5 linked regions of the Haloferax marinisediminis genome follow. Each later gene encodes a partner of the first gene's protein in a complex. Links are inferred from orthologs where the notes say so. Each region holds a gene or a part of one and is shown on either strand. Other genes may lie near its edges.

Region 1 (2,998 bases):
GCCGAGGCGTGTTTCGAACTCGCACTCCAGCGCCGCGAGTCCGACGACAAAGACCACTACGCCAACAAGCGCCTCAAGGTGTCCGGCGACCTGATGAAGGACCTGTTCCGGACGGCGCTCAACAAGCTCGCACGCGACGTGAAGTACCAGCTCGAGCGTGCGAACATGCGTAACCGTAATCTCACGGTCAACACCGTGGTTCGGTCTGACGTTCTCACCGAACGTCTCGAACACCCCATCGCGACGGGGAACTGGGTTGGTGGCCGCTCCGGCGTCTCCCAGCTCGTCGACCGCACCGACTACATGGGTGTGCTGTCTCACCTGCGCCGCCTTCGCAGTCCGCTTTCGCGGTCGCAGCCTCACTTCGAGGCACGCGACCTGCACGCGACCCAGTGGGGTCGCATCTGCCCGTCTGAGACGCCAGAAGGGCCGAACTGTGGTCTGGTGAAGAACTTCGCGCAGGCGATGGAGCTCTCTCAGAACGTCGAAGACGAACAGGCACTGAAACGAGAACTTGCGTCGATGGGTGTCGAGGGTATCCCCGGCATCGACAGCATCGACCCCACACCTGCAGACGACTAACATGGCTCAGGCACAGCGAGAAGCGAAAGTATACGTCAACGGTAGTCTCGTCGGGACGCACCCCGACCCCAACCAACTCGCAGCGCAGATTCGCGAGGCACGTCGCCGCGGCGACGTCAGCCAGATGGTGAACGTCTCCGTCAAGGAGCGCACCCGCGAAGTGATCATCAACGCGGACGCCGGGCGTGCCCGTCGTCCCCTCATCGTCGTCGAAGACGGTGAACCGCTGCTCACGGACGAACACGTCGAAGCACTCGAAAACGACGAACTCGACTTCGAGGACCTCGTCGACCGTGGACTCGTCGAGTTCATCGACGCCGAGGAAGAAGAGGACATCTACGTCGGCGTCGACGAAGACGAACTCAACGAAGACCACACCCACCTCGAAATCGACCCACAGCTCATCTTCGGTATCGGTGCCGGGATGATTCCGTACCCGGAACACAACGCCTCGCCGCGTATTACGATGGGTGCAGGGATGATGAAGCAGTCGCTGGGGATTCCGGCCGCGAACTACCGTATCCGCCCGGACACCCGCCAGCACCTCATGCACTACCCACAGCTCTCGATGGTCAAGACCCAGACCACGGAGCAGATTGGGTTCGACGAGCGCCCGGCTGCACAGAACTTCGTCGTGGCCGTGATGTCCTACGAGGGGTTCAACATCGAGGACGCACTCGTCATGAACAAGGGCTCTGTCGAACGTGCCCTCGCTCGCTCGCACTTCTTCCGGACCTACGAAGGCGAAGAGCGTCGCTACCCCGGTGGACAGGAAGACCGCTTCGAGATTCCGTCGCAGGACGTGCGTGGCGCACGCGGTGAAGACGCCTACTCGCACCTCGACGAAGACGGTCTCGTCAACCCCGAGACGGTCGTCGACGAGAACTCCGTGCTCCTCGGCAAGACCTCGCCGCCACGGTTCCTCGAAGAACCCGACGACATGGCAGGTCTCTCGCCGCAGAAGCGCCGCGAGACGTCTGTCACGATGCGCTCCGGTGAGTCCGGTGTCGTCGACACCGTCACGCTCATGGAGGGCGAAGATGGCTCGAAACTCGCCAAGGTCTCCGTTCGTGACCAGCGAGTTCCGGAGCTCGGTGACAAGTTCGCATCCCGCCACGGACAGAAGGGTGTCGTGGGCCACTTGGCACCACAGGAAGACATGCCCTTCACCGCCGACGGTGTCGTCCCTGACCTCGTTCTCAACCCGCACGCACTGCCGTCGCGCATGACGGTCGGCCACGTGCTGGAGATGCTCGGTGGCAAAGTCGGCGCACTCGAAGGACGCCGCGTCGACGGGACCGCCTTCCAGGGCGAAGACGAACACGAACTCCGCTCCGCGCTGGAAGAACGCGGCTTCATGTCCTCCGGGAAGGAGGTCATGTACTCCGGTGTCACCGGCGAGAAGATCGAGGCCGAAATCTTCGTCGGCATCATCTTCTACCACAAGCTGTACCACATGGTGAGCAACAAGCTGCACGCCCGTTCGCGTGGTCCCGTGCAGGTGCTTACCCGCCAGCCGACCGAAGGTCGCGCCCGCGAAGGTGGCCTTCGTCTCGGGGAGATGGAGCGTGACACCGTCATCGGGCACGGCGCCGCGATGGTGCTGCAAGAGCGCCTGCTCGACTCCTCCGACAAGGAGAAGGTGTACATCTCCGCCGACACCGGCATGGTCGCCGTCGAAGACCGCGACCAGCGCCGTATCTACGACCCCGTCACCGGCGACGAGGACAACATCCACGAAATCGACATCAGCTACGCGTTCAAGTTGCTCCTCGACGAGATGGTGGCACTCGGTGTTCGCCCACGAATCGAGCTCAAGGACGCGGTCTAACCACACATGTCAATGCAGACACCCAAAGAAATCGGCAGTATTCAGTTCGGGTTGATGGACCCGGAGACGTACCGAGACATGTCCGCGACGAAGGTCATCACCGCGGACACCTACGACGACGACGGCTACCCAATCGACATGGGTCTCATGGACCCACGTCTGGGCGTCATCGACCCCGGTCTGCAGTGCCGCACCTGCGGCCAGCACTCCGGGTCGTGTAACGGGCACTTCGGTCACATCGAACTGGCCGCACCCGTCATCCACGTCGGCTTCACGAAGCTCATCCGCCGCCTGCTCCGTTCGACCTGCCGTGAGTGTGGCCGCCTCGCGCTCACGCAGGAAGAAGCAGACGAGTACCGAGACAGCCTCAAGCGGACGAAGGAACTCGGCGACGACTGGAGCGACGTGATGAAGTCGGCAGTTCGGCAGGCCCGCAAGGCCCACCGCTGTCCCCACTGTAGTTCCCCACAGCACGACATCAAACACGAGAAGCCGACGACCTACTACGAGGTCCAGAACGTGCTCGCCGGCGACTTCTCCGAGCGCATCGCCTCCGCGATGCAGCCGGACCCTGACGACGAGGAC
Region 2 (2,893 bases), 1.3 Mb from region 1 along the record:
AACTCCTCGTCGTCGACCTCGTAGTCCGGCGCACGCGGCGTCACGCGGACGATGGCGCTCTGGACAGCGGGTTTGGGGGCGAAAGCTTCACGAGGAACGATTTCACAGACGTCGACCTCGCCGTAGTGTTGTGCGCTCACCGAGAGGCGGCCGTACTCGGACGTTCCCGAGTCGGCGGCCATCCGCTCGCCGAACTCTTTCTGGAACATGAGCACGAGCGGTTTTCCTCGCGGGAGGAGACGGAACGATATCTCCGAGGAGATGCCGTACGGGAGGTTCGAGACACACGCCGTGAACTCGGGGAGGTCCACCTCGAGTGCGTCGCCTTCGATGACCGTGAGGCGACCCGCCTCGACTTCGTCGGCGAACTCACGGCGGAGATGCGCCGCGAACGTCCCGTCCTGTTCGACGACGGTCACACGGTCTGCGACGTCGAGGAGTCGGTCGGTCAGGACGCCCGGTCCACCACCGATTTCGAGGATGTGAGATTTGTCTGTGTCCTCGGGGAGATACGTCGGGATTCGGTCGACGACGCGGTCGTCGACGAGGAAGTGCTGGTCTCGGTCGGGGTCACCGCGGACGCCTGCCCGGCGGATGAGCGCGTCCGGGTCGCGTGTGCCGGCCGCGCGAGCCTGTTCGCTTCCGTCGCTCGTCATTGCCAGAGGTAGCGTGTGCGGCCGGGTAAAACTCCCGTTCCACTTATTGGTCGTTTCGAACGAACGTCTTGTACTTCACGTCGTCGTCGTGGAGTTCGTCGAGGATGCGCTCGACGATGACCTCTTTCGGATGGTGAAGCCCGGAGACGCGCTCGTGGAGGTCGTCGAACGACTCGAACGGGCCGTAGCGCTTCCGCTCTTCGAGAATCTTGTCCCGCAGCTTCTTGCCGATACCGGGGAGCAAGTTGAGTTGGTGGAGGCGAAGCGTAATCGGTTGGGCCTCGTTGTAGAAGTTCACGAAGCGTGCTTCGTCGGCGTCGACAATGTCCTGGACGACGTACTCTAATTCGGAGTCCGCCGTATTCGAGAGGTCACCGTACGACAACCGCTCGACGTTCTGGACGACTTCGCGGTCTGCAACTGGCGCGACGACGACGCGGTCGCCGATGCTCACGTCCGCGTCTTCAGCCAGCGTCAACTCGAGGAGACGGAAGTTCGACTCGTCGAGCGCGTAGGCGATGGGCTCTGCGTCGAACCGTCGTCGGCCATCATTTTGACGCCCGTGCCGGAGCACGTCGAGCAACACGGCGTACTCGACCGTTGCGTCGGCGTCGCCGCTCTCCGAAGCTGTCATGTCAGTAGATACGACGAGGCTATATTTAAATAGTTGGCCGCGCCGTCGCCCGTTCAGACGTACTTGGCGACGACGTTGAGAATCTCGTCGAGTTCGTCGCCAGAGAGTGCGTACCGTTGCTGGGCGAACACCGCACGCAGTTCGTCGCGGGACTCCGGCAGGAGGTCCGCGATTTTGATTGCGGTGGGGGCGTCGACTTTCTCAAGTTCGGCGAGCTCCTCGACGAGTTCGCGAGATTCCTCGGGGTCGAGGTGGGCGAACCGGTTGACGTGCTCGATTGCACGCGCCAGCTCGTAGCGCATCTCGCGCTCTTCGTCGGCAGCGCGTTCCGCCTCAACCTCGGCGAGGAGTTCTTTGACCTCAGACGTGGTCAGGTACTCCTCGTCGAGCTTTTCTTTGAAGATGGTCATCGCTTACTGCTGGGCGCGCAGGTGAGCGGGCCGGACGATAACCAGCTTCTCTTTGCCACCGTCGTTGATCTGGACCTTGAACGCACGGCCCTGTTTCCCGACGACCTCACCGGTGAGGCCGTTGAAGCGCGGGTGGAACCGTCCCTCGCGCACGCTCGGGTCGAGGTTGAGATGAACCTTCTGACCCTCGTCGAATTCGGCGATAGAGCGCTGCGGCGGCGAAGTACCGCGCTCGCGCGGCTTGTTCGAGAGCTTTCCTCGCGTCCCCTTCATTGGACCATTGGAGCTCGGCATAGTCGTGAGAACGAGTACTTGCGTCGCCATTATAAATTGCACGTTACGAACCGCGCGTGTGCATCTCCCGCGTGGTCGCGGCGGAGGGACGGACTTAACCCGAGTCGGTGCGGGGGTTCGCGTATGACCGAAGACGAGCGACGCATCGAGACGCGCGCCATCCACGCTGGGCAGGAGCCCGACGAGGAGACGGGCGCGCTCATGACGCCAATCTACGCGAACTCCACGTACGTACAGGACGGCCCTGGCGACCACCGTGGCTACGAATACTCTCGGACGGGGAATCCGACGCGGACCGACCTCGAAACGAATCTCGCGGCGCTCGAAGGCGGCTCGTACGGCCGGGCGTTCTCCTCGGGGATGGGTGCAATCAACACCGTCCTCAACCTGCTCGAAGCGGGCGACCACGTCGTCGCCGGCAACGACGTCTATGGGGGAACACACCGCATCTTCACGCAGGTCTACGAGAAGTACGACCTCGAATTCGACTTCGTCGAGACGACCGACCACGACGCCGTCCGCGACGCTGTCCGCGACGAGACGGAACTCGTGTGGGTCGAGACGCCGACGAACCCCCTCATGCGCGTCAACGACATCGAAGCGCTGGCCGACATCGCCCACGAAGCCGATGCGCTCTGCGCCGTCGACAACACCTTCGCGACGCCGTACCTCCAGCGCCCGCTCGAACACGGTGCCGACATCGTCTCGCACTCGCTGACGAAGTACCTCGGTGGCCACTCCGACATCGTCGGTGGCGCGCTCGTCACCGACGACGAGGAGCTCGACGAGGAGATTGGCTTCTACCAGAACTCCGTGGGTGCGACGCCCTCGCCGTTCGACTGCTTCCTCGTCCTCCGTGGGACGAAGACGCTGCCCGTCCGCATGGACCGTCACTGCGA
Region 3 (2,834 bases), 1.3 Mb from region 1 along the record:
GTAGTCTTCGACCGGGATGAGCAGGTCGGCGTCTTCGTCGGGCATGACGTCCTCGTCGAAGGCCGGCTCAGGCTCTGCTTCTTCGGCCTCGGCGGCCTCGTCGGCCGCCTCGGCGGTCTCTGCTGTCTCGTCTTCGGTGGCGGCCTCGTCGATGCCCGTCTCGGCGACCTCTTCGGTCTCCGTCTCGGGTTCCTCGTCGGCGACCTCCACCGCGTCGTTTTCGTTGTCGCTCATACTGCGTCGTCCGCGATGCGGATGAGTTCGTTCAGCTTGGCAGTTCGCTCGCCTTGCACCGTGCCGGTCTTGATGAACGGCGCGTCGGTGGCGACGGCGAGGTGTGCGATGGTCGTGTCTTCCGTCTCACCAGAGCGGTGAGAGATGACAGCGTCCATCCCGTTACGGGAGGCGAGTTCGACGGCGTCGAACGCGTCGGACAGCGTCCCGATCTGGTTCGGTTTGATGAGGATGGAGTTCGCGGCACCCACGTCGATACCTTCCTGCAGGCGGTCGACGTTGGTGACAAAGAGGTCGTCACCGCAGATCAGCGTGCGGTCTCCCACACGGTCGGTGAGTTCCGCGAAGCCCTCGTAGTCGTTCTCGTCGAGGGGGTCTTCGACGTAGACGAGGTCGTACTCGTCGACCATTTCGGCGACGTAGTCGATCTGCTCGTCCGTCGTCTTCGTCTCGTCGCCGTAGTGGTAGACACCATCTTCGAACATCTCGGACGCGGCGATGTCGAGACCGAAGCGAATCTCGAAGCCGAGTTCGTCCTCGACGTCGGAGACTGCTTCTTCCATAATCTCGAACGCTTCGGCGTCGGAGACTGCTGGTGCCCACGCACCCTCGTCGCCCTTCGCGGCGGGCACACCACGCTCGTCGAGAATCTCGGACGCGCGGGCGTGGACCTTCGCGTTGGCGAAGACGGCTTCGGAGACGCTCGGCGCACCGACTGGTGCGGCGAGGAACTCCTGGATGTTCGTGGCTTCCTTGGCGTGTTCACCGCCACCGATGACGTTACCGAGTGGCGTCGGGAAGTTGTCCCCACGGAACGCGCCGCCGAGGTGCTGGTACAGGGGTGCACCGAGCACGTCGGCGCCGGCCTTCGCGGCCGCCATCGAGATGGCGACGGCGCTGTTGGCGCCAATCTCCGAGAAGTTCTCGGTACCGTCTGCTGCTCGCAGTGCCGCATCGACTTCACGCTGGTCACCCGCGTAGACTTCGTCTACGAGACGGGGAACGGCGTGGCGTCGGGCCGCTGCGATTGCTTCGGTCGGCGGCAGTTCGATCGCTTCGTACTCGCCAGTGGATGCACCACTCGGGGCCGCAGCACGACCGAACCCACCGGATTCGGTGAGCACGTCGGCTTCGACCGTCGGGTTGCCACGGGAGTCGAGCACGCGGCGCAGTGAGACTGATGTGATTCGAGTCATGTTGTCACTTACCCTCTCGTTTCACGGTGAACGGAAGGACACCTGCATCGTACTCCTCAGCGGCGATGAGTATCGGTTCGGTCTGCTCAGTCTCCACGAGCACGGGTGCTCCGTAGGAGACCTGCAGCGCTCGCGCGCCGAGGATGCGGGCTTTCTCGTACCGATTGTACCGTTGTATCATTGGTAGGGTGACACGACGTCCACGAGGTCTTTGTGCGATACCATCATCCGCCGGCAGCAGGCACGAGTGACCCCGAGGTCGTCGAGGACTTCTGCAGGGTCCTCGTCACCCTCGCGAGCACGGGCCTGGAATTCATCCCAGTGTTCGCCAATCACCTTGCCGCAGGTGAAACACCGGACGGGAATCATCATGGTTAGATCACCTCAGCGGTAGGACTTCTGGTAGCGAGCGCGTGCGCCCGGTCCGCCCCACTTCTTGGGTTCGGACTGGCGAACGTCGTTGACCAGCAGCGAGCGGTCGAACTCCATGTACGCGTCGCGAAGTTCCGCGTCGTTCAGGTGCTGCACCAGCCCACGAGCGAGCGCGGTGCGGACTGCGTCGGCCTGACCGGCCACGCCGCCCCCGTTGACGCGCACGTCGATGTCGACCTGCGAGCGGAGGTCCTCACCTGCGATGCGGAACGGTTCCAGCATCTTCAGGCGGGCCATCTCCGGCTCGACCAGCTCGACCGGCTGGGAGTTGATACGGACTCGACCTTCACCGTCGCGCACGGTTGCGCGGGCGATGGCGGTCTTCTTCTTCCCGGACGTGTTGGTTACCATGTGACGTTAGCACCCAGCTTCTCGGAGACCTCTCCGAGCGAGATGAACTTGATGTTCGAAAGTCGGTCCAGCGAGGTCTCGTCGAGCATCTCGCCGTCTTCGTCGAACGGGTTGCCGACGTAGACGCGGATGTTCGAGAACGCCTCGCGTCCTCGGGGCTTCTTGTACGGAACCATCCCGCGGATGGCGCGCTTGAAGATGCGGTCGGGACGCTTCGGGTAGTACGGACCCTGGTCCGAACCAACGTCGGCGCGCTTGCGGTAGACGCTCATGACGTCATCTTCGGAACCGGTGATGACGGCGTCTTCCGCGTTGATGACGGCGACCTTCTCGCCTGCGAGGGCGCGCTGAGCGACCTCCGAGGCGACGCGGCCCATGATGCAGTTCTTCGCGTCGACGACGACGTCGGCGTCGAATTCTGCGAGGCTCATCGGATCACCCGCACGTTGGACCCTTCGGGGTTCTGTTCAGCAATCTGTTCGAGCGTCACGACGTCGCCAACCTGCTCGATCTTCGTTCGAGCGGTGGACGAGAAGTCCACAGCAGCGACTGTGACGTTTTTCTGCAGCACACCGCTACCCAGCACCTTGCCGGGCACGACGACGGTTTCGTCTTCTCGAG
Region 4 (2,959 bases), 1.3 Mb from region 1 along the record:
TGTCACGGCACCGGGTCGGACCGAAGGTGTTTTTACGGGGCATGAAGTACAGCGGAATGCTTGCAGGGATAGCCAAGTCTGGCCAACGGCGCAGCGTTCAGGGCGCTGTCTCATAGGAGTCCGCAGGTTCAAATCCTGCTCCCTGCACTCCGCTTTCTCTCTGGAGGTAGACAATGAGTAAGACGAACCCGAGACTCAACAGTCTCATCGCCGAGCTGAAGGCGGTCTCGCGTGAGTCCGGTGCCAACGTCTGGCAGGATGTCGCGGACCGTCTCGAAAAGCCACGGCGCACCCACGCGGAAGTCAACCTGAGCCGTATCGAACGATACGCTCGAGAAGACGAAACCGTCGTCGTGCCCGGCAAGGTGCTGGGTAGCGGTGTGCTGCAGAAAAACGTCACAGTCGCTGCTGTGGACTTCTCGTCCACCGCTCGAACGAAGATCGAGCAGGTTGGCGACGTCGTGACGCTCGAACAGATTGCTGAACAGAACCCCGAAGGGTCCAACGTGCGGGTGATCCGATGAGCCTCGCAGAATTCGACGCCGACGTCGTCGTCGACGCGAAGAACTGCATCATGGGCCGCGTCGCCTCGGAGGTCGCTCAGCGCGCCCTCGCAGGCGAGAAGGTCGCCGTCATCAACGCGGAAGACGCCGTCATCACCGGTTCCGAAGATGACGTCATGAGCGTCTACCGCAAGCGCGCCGACGTTGGTTCGGACCAGGGTCCGTACTACCCGAAGCGTCCCGACCGCATCTTCAAGCGCGCCATCCGCGGGATGGTTCCGTACAAGAAGCCCCGAGGACGCGAGGCGTTCTCGAACATCCGCGTCTACGTCGGCAACCCGTTCGACGAAGACGGCGAGATGCTCGACGAGACCTCGCTGGACCGACTTTCGAACATCAAGTTCATCTCGCTCGGAGAGGTCTCCGAGAAGCTGGGTGCTAACGTCACATGGTAACCAACACGTCCGGGAAGAAGAAGACCGCCATCGCCCGCGCAACCGTGCGCGACGGTGAAGGTCGAGTCCGTATCAACTCCCAGCCGGTCGAGCTGGTCGAGCCGGAGATGGCCCGCCTGAAGATGCTGGAACCGTTCCGCATCGCAGGTGAGGACCTCCGCTCGCAGGTCGACATCGACGTGCGCGTCAACGGGGGCGGCGTGGCCGGTCAGGCCGACGCAGTCCGCACCGCGCTCGCTCGTGGGCTGGTGCAGCACCTGAACGACGCGGAACTTCGCGACGCGTACATGGAGTTCGACCGCTCGCTGCTGGTCAACGACGTTCGCCAGTCCGAACCCAAGAAGTGGGGCGGACCGGGCGCACGCGCTCGCTACCAGAAGTCCTACCGCTGAGGTGATCTAACCATGATGATTCCCGTCCGGTGTTTCACCTGCGGCAAGGTGATTGGCGAACACTGGGATGAATTCCAGGCCCGTGCTCGCGAGGGTGACGAGGACCCTGCAGAAGTCCTCGACGACCTCGGGGTCACTCGTGCCTGCTGCCGGCGGATGATGGTATCGCACAAAGACCTCGTGGACGTCGTGTCACCCTACCAATGATACAACGGTACAATCGGTACGAGAAAGCCCGCATCCTCGGCGCGCGAGCGCTGCAGGTCTCCTACGGAGCACCCGTGCTCGTGGAGACTGAGCAGACCGAACCGATACTCATCGCCGCTGAGGAGTACGATGCAGGTGTCCTTCCGTTCACCGTGAAACGAGAGGGTAAGTGACAACATGACTCGAATCACATCAGTCTCACTGCGCCGCGTGCTCGACTCCCGTGGCAACCCGACGGTCGAAGCCGACGTGCTCACCGAATCCGGTGGGTTCGGTCGTGCTGCGGCCCCGAGTGGTGCATCCACTGGCGAGTACGAAGCGATCGAACTGCCGCCGACCGAAGCAATCGCAGCGGCCCGACGCCACGCCGTTCCCCGTCTCGTAGACGAAGTCTACGCGGGTGACCAGCGTGAAGTCGATGCGGCACTGCGAGCAGCAGACGGTACCGAGAACTTCTCGGAGATTGGCGCCAACAGCGCCGTCGCCATCTCGATGGCGGCCGCGAAGGCCGGCGCCGACGTGCTCGGTGCACCCCTGTACCAGCACCTCGGCGGCGCGTTCCGTGGGGACAACTTCCCGACGCCACTCGGTAACGTCATCGGTGGCGGTGAACACGCCAAGGAAGCCACGAACATCCAGGAGTTCCTCGCCGCACCAGTCGGTGCGCCGAGCGTCTCCGAAGCCGTCTTCGCCAACGCGAAGGTCCACGCCCGCGCGTCCGAGATTCTCGACGAGCGTGGTGTGCCCGCCGCGAAGGGCGACGAGGGTGCGTGGGCACCAGCAGTCTCCGACGCCGAAGCGTTCGAGATTATGGAAGAAGCAGTCTCCGACGTCGAGGACGAACTCGGCTTCGAGATTCGCTTCGGTCTCGACATCGCCGCGTCCGAGATGTTCGAAGATGGTGTCTACCACTACGGCGACGAGACGAAGACGACGGACGAGCAGATCGACTACGTCGCCGAAATGGTCGACGAGTACGACCTCGTCTACGTCGAAGACCCCCTCGACGAGAACGACTACGAGGGCTTCGCGGAACTCACCGACCGTGTGGGAGACCGCACGCTGATCTGCGGTGACGACCTCTTTGTCACCAACGTCGACCGCCTGCAGGAAGGTATCGACGTGGGTGCCGCGAACTCCATCCTCATCAAACCGAACCAGATCGGGACGCTGTCCGACGCGTTCGACGCCGTCGAACTCGCCTCCCGTAACGGGATGGACGCTGTCATCTCTCACCGCTCTGGTGAGACGGAAGACACGACCATCGCACACCTCGCCGTCGCCACCGACGCGCCGTTCATCAAGACCGGCACGGTGCAAGGCGAGCGAACTGCCAAGCTGAACGAACTCATCCGCATCGCGGACGACGCAGTATGAGCGACAACGAAAACGACGCGGTGGA
Region 5 (2,886 bases), 560 kb from region 1 along the record:
GGGGTCGTCCGTCTCGAAAACCGCTGCGCTCGCGGCCCAAGCAGTACCTTCGATTCCGAGAATGCGCATCGAGAGTCGGTTGAAAACGGCGATTCGAAGCCGAGTTTAGGCCTCTTCGGCCTCGACTTCGGCGTCGGTAATCTTGTTGCGTTCGAGCATGTGTTCCTGTTCGACGTCGCGGGCGAACTCGGGGCTCTCGTAGACCTTCGCGTAGCCAGCGGTCTTGCGCATGCCGAACTTCGTGTCGAGTTCGTGGACGACGACTTCGTCAGAGTCCTTGTTCAGCTTGGCCGCGAGAGAGTCGCGAACCGACAGACGGGAGGGCGTCGCTTCCTCGTGGACGATCTCGAAGCGAACGTCCGAGCGGTGCAACATGGGGTTCTCCTCCTCGGAGATGATTTCGATTTCCATGGTTAGTTACCCGTAATTGCCCGCGAAGCAAGTAAAAGGATTTCGAAGGGAGAGGAGAGTCCGCTAGTCAGGCCTCGATAGGGGCAAGAACCGTCTCGGTATCGCCGTCGAATTGGAAGAGCAGGTCGCGCATCTCCGTCTTGGCCGCCTCGTCGACGGTGATGCGGACCATTCCCTCGTCTGGTTGGCCGTACACGACAGTCGACCCGAGTGGTGCGGCGAGAACCGCAGGAAGCGTCGCGAGGTCCTCTTCGCCGTCGACGAGGAGGGTCGTCGGTCCGTCTGCGGCGAGTGCGTCGACGAGTGCCGCGACGAGGTCACGCGAAATCGTGCCCGGTTCGTTGGTGACCTCGACGAGGCGACCCGTCTCGACCGCGCGACGAATCTCGTCGCTGACGGCCTCTCGCTTGGTCTTGCCGTCGACGACTGCGACGTCCGGCGGTCGCTCGGCGCGACGGAGGTAGAAGGTGACGACGTCGCCGACGGCGACGAGTGGTGCGTTCGTCTCCTCGCTCGATGCGTCTGCGAGGAGTGCCTCGGCGTCCGTGTAGACGGGGCCGAACGGCTCTTTGAACGCTGCGCGGAGCGCCGTCGGCAGGGTGAGCATTCTCAGCGGACCTTGAGGGCGTAACCGCCGGGTTCGGTGACTTTCATCTCCGTGGCGATTTCGCTCTGTTCGGGGTGGGTGATGACGACGTAGCCCGCCCAGTCTTCGGTGAGACTGCTCGACCCGCAGTTCTCACACGTCTGTTTGTCGGGTTCGTTGACGAAGTGACACTCTCGGCAGGCGAGGCGCTTCTTCGCCATCAGTTACCCTCCGCCGAGGCCTCGCTCTGCTGGCGCTTCTTCTCGAGCCAGCCGTGCTTGCCGAGCCCCGGCTGTTTCGCGGTGAGGCCAATCTTCGAGTCGCGCGGGTTGCGCTCGTCGATACTCTTCGTGACGATGCGGGCGCGGACCTCGTCGTCCACGGCGAGCGTCTGGTTGGACTCGGTCGACGCGAGCTGCTGGTTCTCGCCGTCGTAGGCGAGGTATTCGTCGGAAATCTGCGAGACGTGGAGCAGTCCGTCGACCGGTCCGATGCCGACGAAGGCACCGAACTCGACGACTTCGACCACGATCCCGTCGACGACCTCCTGCATGTCTGGGTCGTAGGTGATCGCGTCGAACTCGGCTTCGTAGTAGACGCCGGGGCGGTTGGGCAACACGGTGCCCTCACCGATGTCGTGGACGTTCACGACGCTCACGACGCTTCCAACGTCTTCGTCCATCCGTCCTTCCAGTTTGTCCTGCAACAGTCGCTTGACCCGCTCGGGCGTCACATCGCCCAGGTGGCGTGGCGGGACTTCGACTGTGTCTTTGAGTCGTACCCGTTTGTACATAGTTTCGTTAAGGTTCCGTGACCGCCAGTGTGGCGTGCCCCCGGATGCCGATGACGGGAATCCCGCATTCGAGCACCCTGTCACGGAGGGGCTTGTCGTTCGTGACGACGTAGTCCGTCTCGCCCGATTCGGCGAGTTCGACGATTGCGTCGTCGGCGTACGATTCCTCGGTTTCGACCGCACGGCACCGAGTCGCTAGGTCCACACCCACGCTCGCGGCGATGGCCTCGGTCCCGCCGCCCGTCGAGAGCTTCTCCAGCTCGTCGAGGACGGCCGTGGGGACGACGAGGTCCGCGTCGGCCGCGAGTAACCGGTCGAGTTCGTCGAACACGCGAACGTCGAGTTCGACCGGCATCATGAGTGCGTTCGTGTCCATAACGACTACGGTGGCGGTCACGTCACTTGAGCGTCCCGATACCGATGAGGCGCCAGCGAGCGCCAACACGACGGTTGATTGCTATCTTCGCACCCTCTGCCGCACAGACTGGGCGCTTGAGCTTAACTTCTGCCTCGCCGCTGCGCGCACTCGTCACCGCACCGACGGTGGTCGCGGTGCCGACGGTGAGCATCAGCGGTTCGCCAGTCGAAATCTCGTCGACGCTGTCGTCTTCGCTGCCGACGACGCGGTCGAGCAGGTCCACGTCCATCGTGAACTCCTCGCGCGTCGGTGGGAGCGTGCCGGGCTTGCCGGCGACCTGTCCTGCGAGCGCGTCACCTTTCGTGACACTCGGGTCGAGGCCGGTTCCGACACCACAGAGACCACCGGGCTGGACTTCGTCGACCATGTTGCCGCCCGCTTGCAGCGACCGAATCTCGGTCGTGATGGAGCGCCACTCGGTCTGGCCTTCTTCGTCGACTTCGCGGCCGGGACGGAGTTCGAGTTCGTCGCCCTCTTCGAGTTTCCCGGCGACGACGCTGCCGCCGATGACGCCGCCCATGAGACCCTCCCAGGTCGTCCCCGGGCGGTTGATGTCGAAGCTGCGTGCGACGAACATTCGGCTGTCTTCGGTCTCGTCGCGGTCCGGGGTCGGGATGTTCTCCTCGATTGCCTCGATGAGAACGTCGAGGTTGACCTCTTGCTGGGCGCTGATGGGGA

What was found.
Region 2: rpoB (region 1) and GJR98_RS08560 share a complex: the UniProt entries of both Methanocaldococcus jannaschii proteins name them as parts of the RNA polymerase complex. The link is inferred for Haloferax marinisediminis from one-to-one orthologs.
Region 3: rpoB (region 1) and GJR98_RS08690 share a complex: the UniProt entries of both Methanocaldococcus jannaschii proteins name them as parts of the RNA polymerase complex. The link is inferred for Haloferax marinisediminis from one-to-one orthologs.
Region 4: rpoB (region 1) and GJR98_RS08695 share a complex: the UniProt entries of both Methanocaldococcus jannaschii proteins name them as parts of the RNA polymerase complex. The link is inferred for Haloferax marinisediminis from one-to-one orthologs.
Region 5: rpoB (region 1) and GJR98_RS04645 share a complex: the UniProt entries of both Methanocaldococcus jannaschii proteins name them as parts of the RNA polymerase complex. The link is inferred for Haloferax marinisediminis from one-to-one orthologs.

What each region holds. Positions count from the first base shown.
Region 1 is NZ_WKJP01000001.1:334,931-337,928, reverse strand. The notes cover bases 24-2,998. They hold rpoB (DNA-directed RNA polymerase subunit B), read left to right. Parts: upstream 24-583; coding sequence 584-2,413; downstream 2,414-2,998. Other genes in these bases: GJR98_RS01790 (DNA-directed RNA polymerase subunit A'), read left to right, coding at 2,426-2,998; GJR98_RS01800 (DNA-directed RNA polymerase subunit B''), read left to right, coding at 24-582. Outside these bases: more of GJR98_RS01800, read left to right, coding at 1-23. UniProt on the Methanocaldococcus jannaschii protein: DNA-dependent RNA polymerase (RNAP) catalyzes the transcription of DNA into RNA using the four ribonucleoside triphosphates as substrates. The Rpo2 subunit (Rpo2N and Rpo2C in this organism) is implicated in DNA promoter recognition and in nucleotide binding.
Region 2 is NZ_WKJP01000001.1:1,644,385-1,647,277, forward strand. The notes cover bases 23-2,892. They hold GJR98_RS08560 (RNA polymerase Rpb4 family protein), read right to left. Parts: upstream 1,701-2,892; coding sequence 1,344-1,700; downstream 23-1,343. Other genes in these bases: GJR98_RS08550 (16S ribosomal RNA methyltransferase A), read right to left, coding at 23-656; GJR98_RS08555 (DUF655 domain-containing protein), read right to left, coding at 700-1,290; GJR98_RS08565 (50S ribosomal protein L21e), read right to left, coding at 1,704-1,994; GJR98_RS08570 (cystathionine gamma-synthase), read left to right, coding at 2,118-2,892. Also shown: more of GJR98_RS08550, read right to left, coding at 1-22; more of GJR98_RS08570, read left to right, coding at 2,893-2,893. UniProt on the Methanocaldococcus jannaschii protein: DNA-dependent RNA polymerase (RNAP) catalyzes the transcription of DNA into RNA using the four ribonucleoside triphosphates as substrates. This subunit is less well bound than the others.
Region 3 is NZ_WKJP01000001.1:1,669,030-1,671,863, forward strand. Bases 24-2,834 are described here. They hold GJR98_RS08690 (DNA-directed RNA polymerase subunit K), read right to left. Parts: upstream 1,612-2,834; coding sequence 1,435-1,611; downstream 24-1,434. Other genes in these bases: rpsB (30S ribosomal protein S2), read right to left, coding at 24-234; eno (phosphopyruvate hydratase), read right to left, coding at 231-1,430; GJR98_RS08695 (DNA-directed RNA polymerase subunit N), read right to left, coding at 1,608-1,802; GJR98_RS08700 (30S ribosomal protein S9), read right to left, coding at 1,815-2,213; GJR98_RS08705 (50S ribosomal protein L13), read right to left, coding at 2,207-2,644. Also shown: more of rpsB, read right to left, coding at 1-23. UniProt on the Methanocaldococcus jannaschii protein: DNA-dependent RNA polymerase (RNAP) catalyzes the transcription of DNA into RNA using the four ribonucleoside triphosphates as substrates.
Region 4 is NZ_WKJP01000001.1:1,669,235-1,672,193, reverse strand. The notes cover bases 24-2,959. They hold GJR98_RS08695 (DNA-directed RNA polymerase subunit N), read left to right. Parts: upstream 24-1,362; coding sequence 1,363-1,557; downstream 1,558-2,959. Other genes in these bases: rpsB (30S ribosomal protein S2), read left to right, coding at 2,931-2,959; eno (phosphopyruvate hydratase), read left to right, coding at 1,735-2,934; GJR98_RS08690 (DNA-directed RNA polymerase subunit K), read left to right, coding at 1,554-1,730; GJR98_RS08700 (30S ribosomal protein S9), read left to right, coding at 952-1,350; GJR98_RS08705 (50S ribosomal protein L13), read left to right, coding at 521-958. UniProt on the Methanocaldococcus jannaschii protein: DNA-dependent RNA polymerase (RNAP) catalyzes the transcription of DNA into RNA using the four ribonucleoside triphosphates as substrates.
Region 5 is NZ_WKJP01000001.1:894,335-897,220, forward strand. Bases 5-2,867 are described here. They hold GJR98_RS04645 (DNA-directed RNA polymerase), read right to left. Parts: upstream 1,791-2,867; coding sequence 1,218-1,790; downstream 5-1,217. Other genes in these bases: GJR98_RS04625 (bifunctional N(6)-L-threonylcarbamoyladenine synthase/serine/threonine protein kinase), read right to left, coding at 5-69; GJR98_RS04630 (30S ribosomal protein S24e), read right to left, coding at 106-411; GJR98_RS04635 (GTP-dependent dephospho-CoA kinase family protein), read right to left, coding at 479-1,018; spt4 (transcription elongation factor subunit Spt4), read right to left, coding at 1,021-1,218; GJR98_RS04650 (DUF188 domain-containing protein), read right to left, coding at 1,798-2,166. In the rest of the region: more of GJR98_RS04625, read right to left, coding at 1-4; more of GJR98_RS04655, read right to left, coding at 2,868-2,886. UniProt on the Methanocaldococcus jannaschii protein: DNA-dependent RNA polymerase (RNAP) catalyzes the transcription of DNA into RNA using the four ribonucleoside triphosphates as substrates.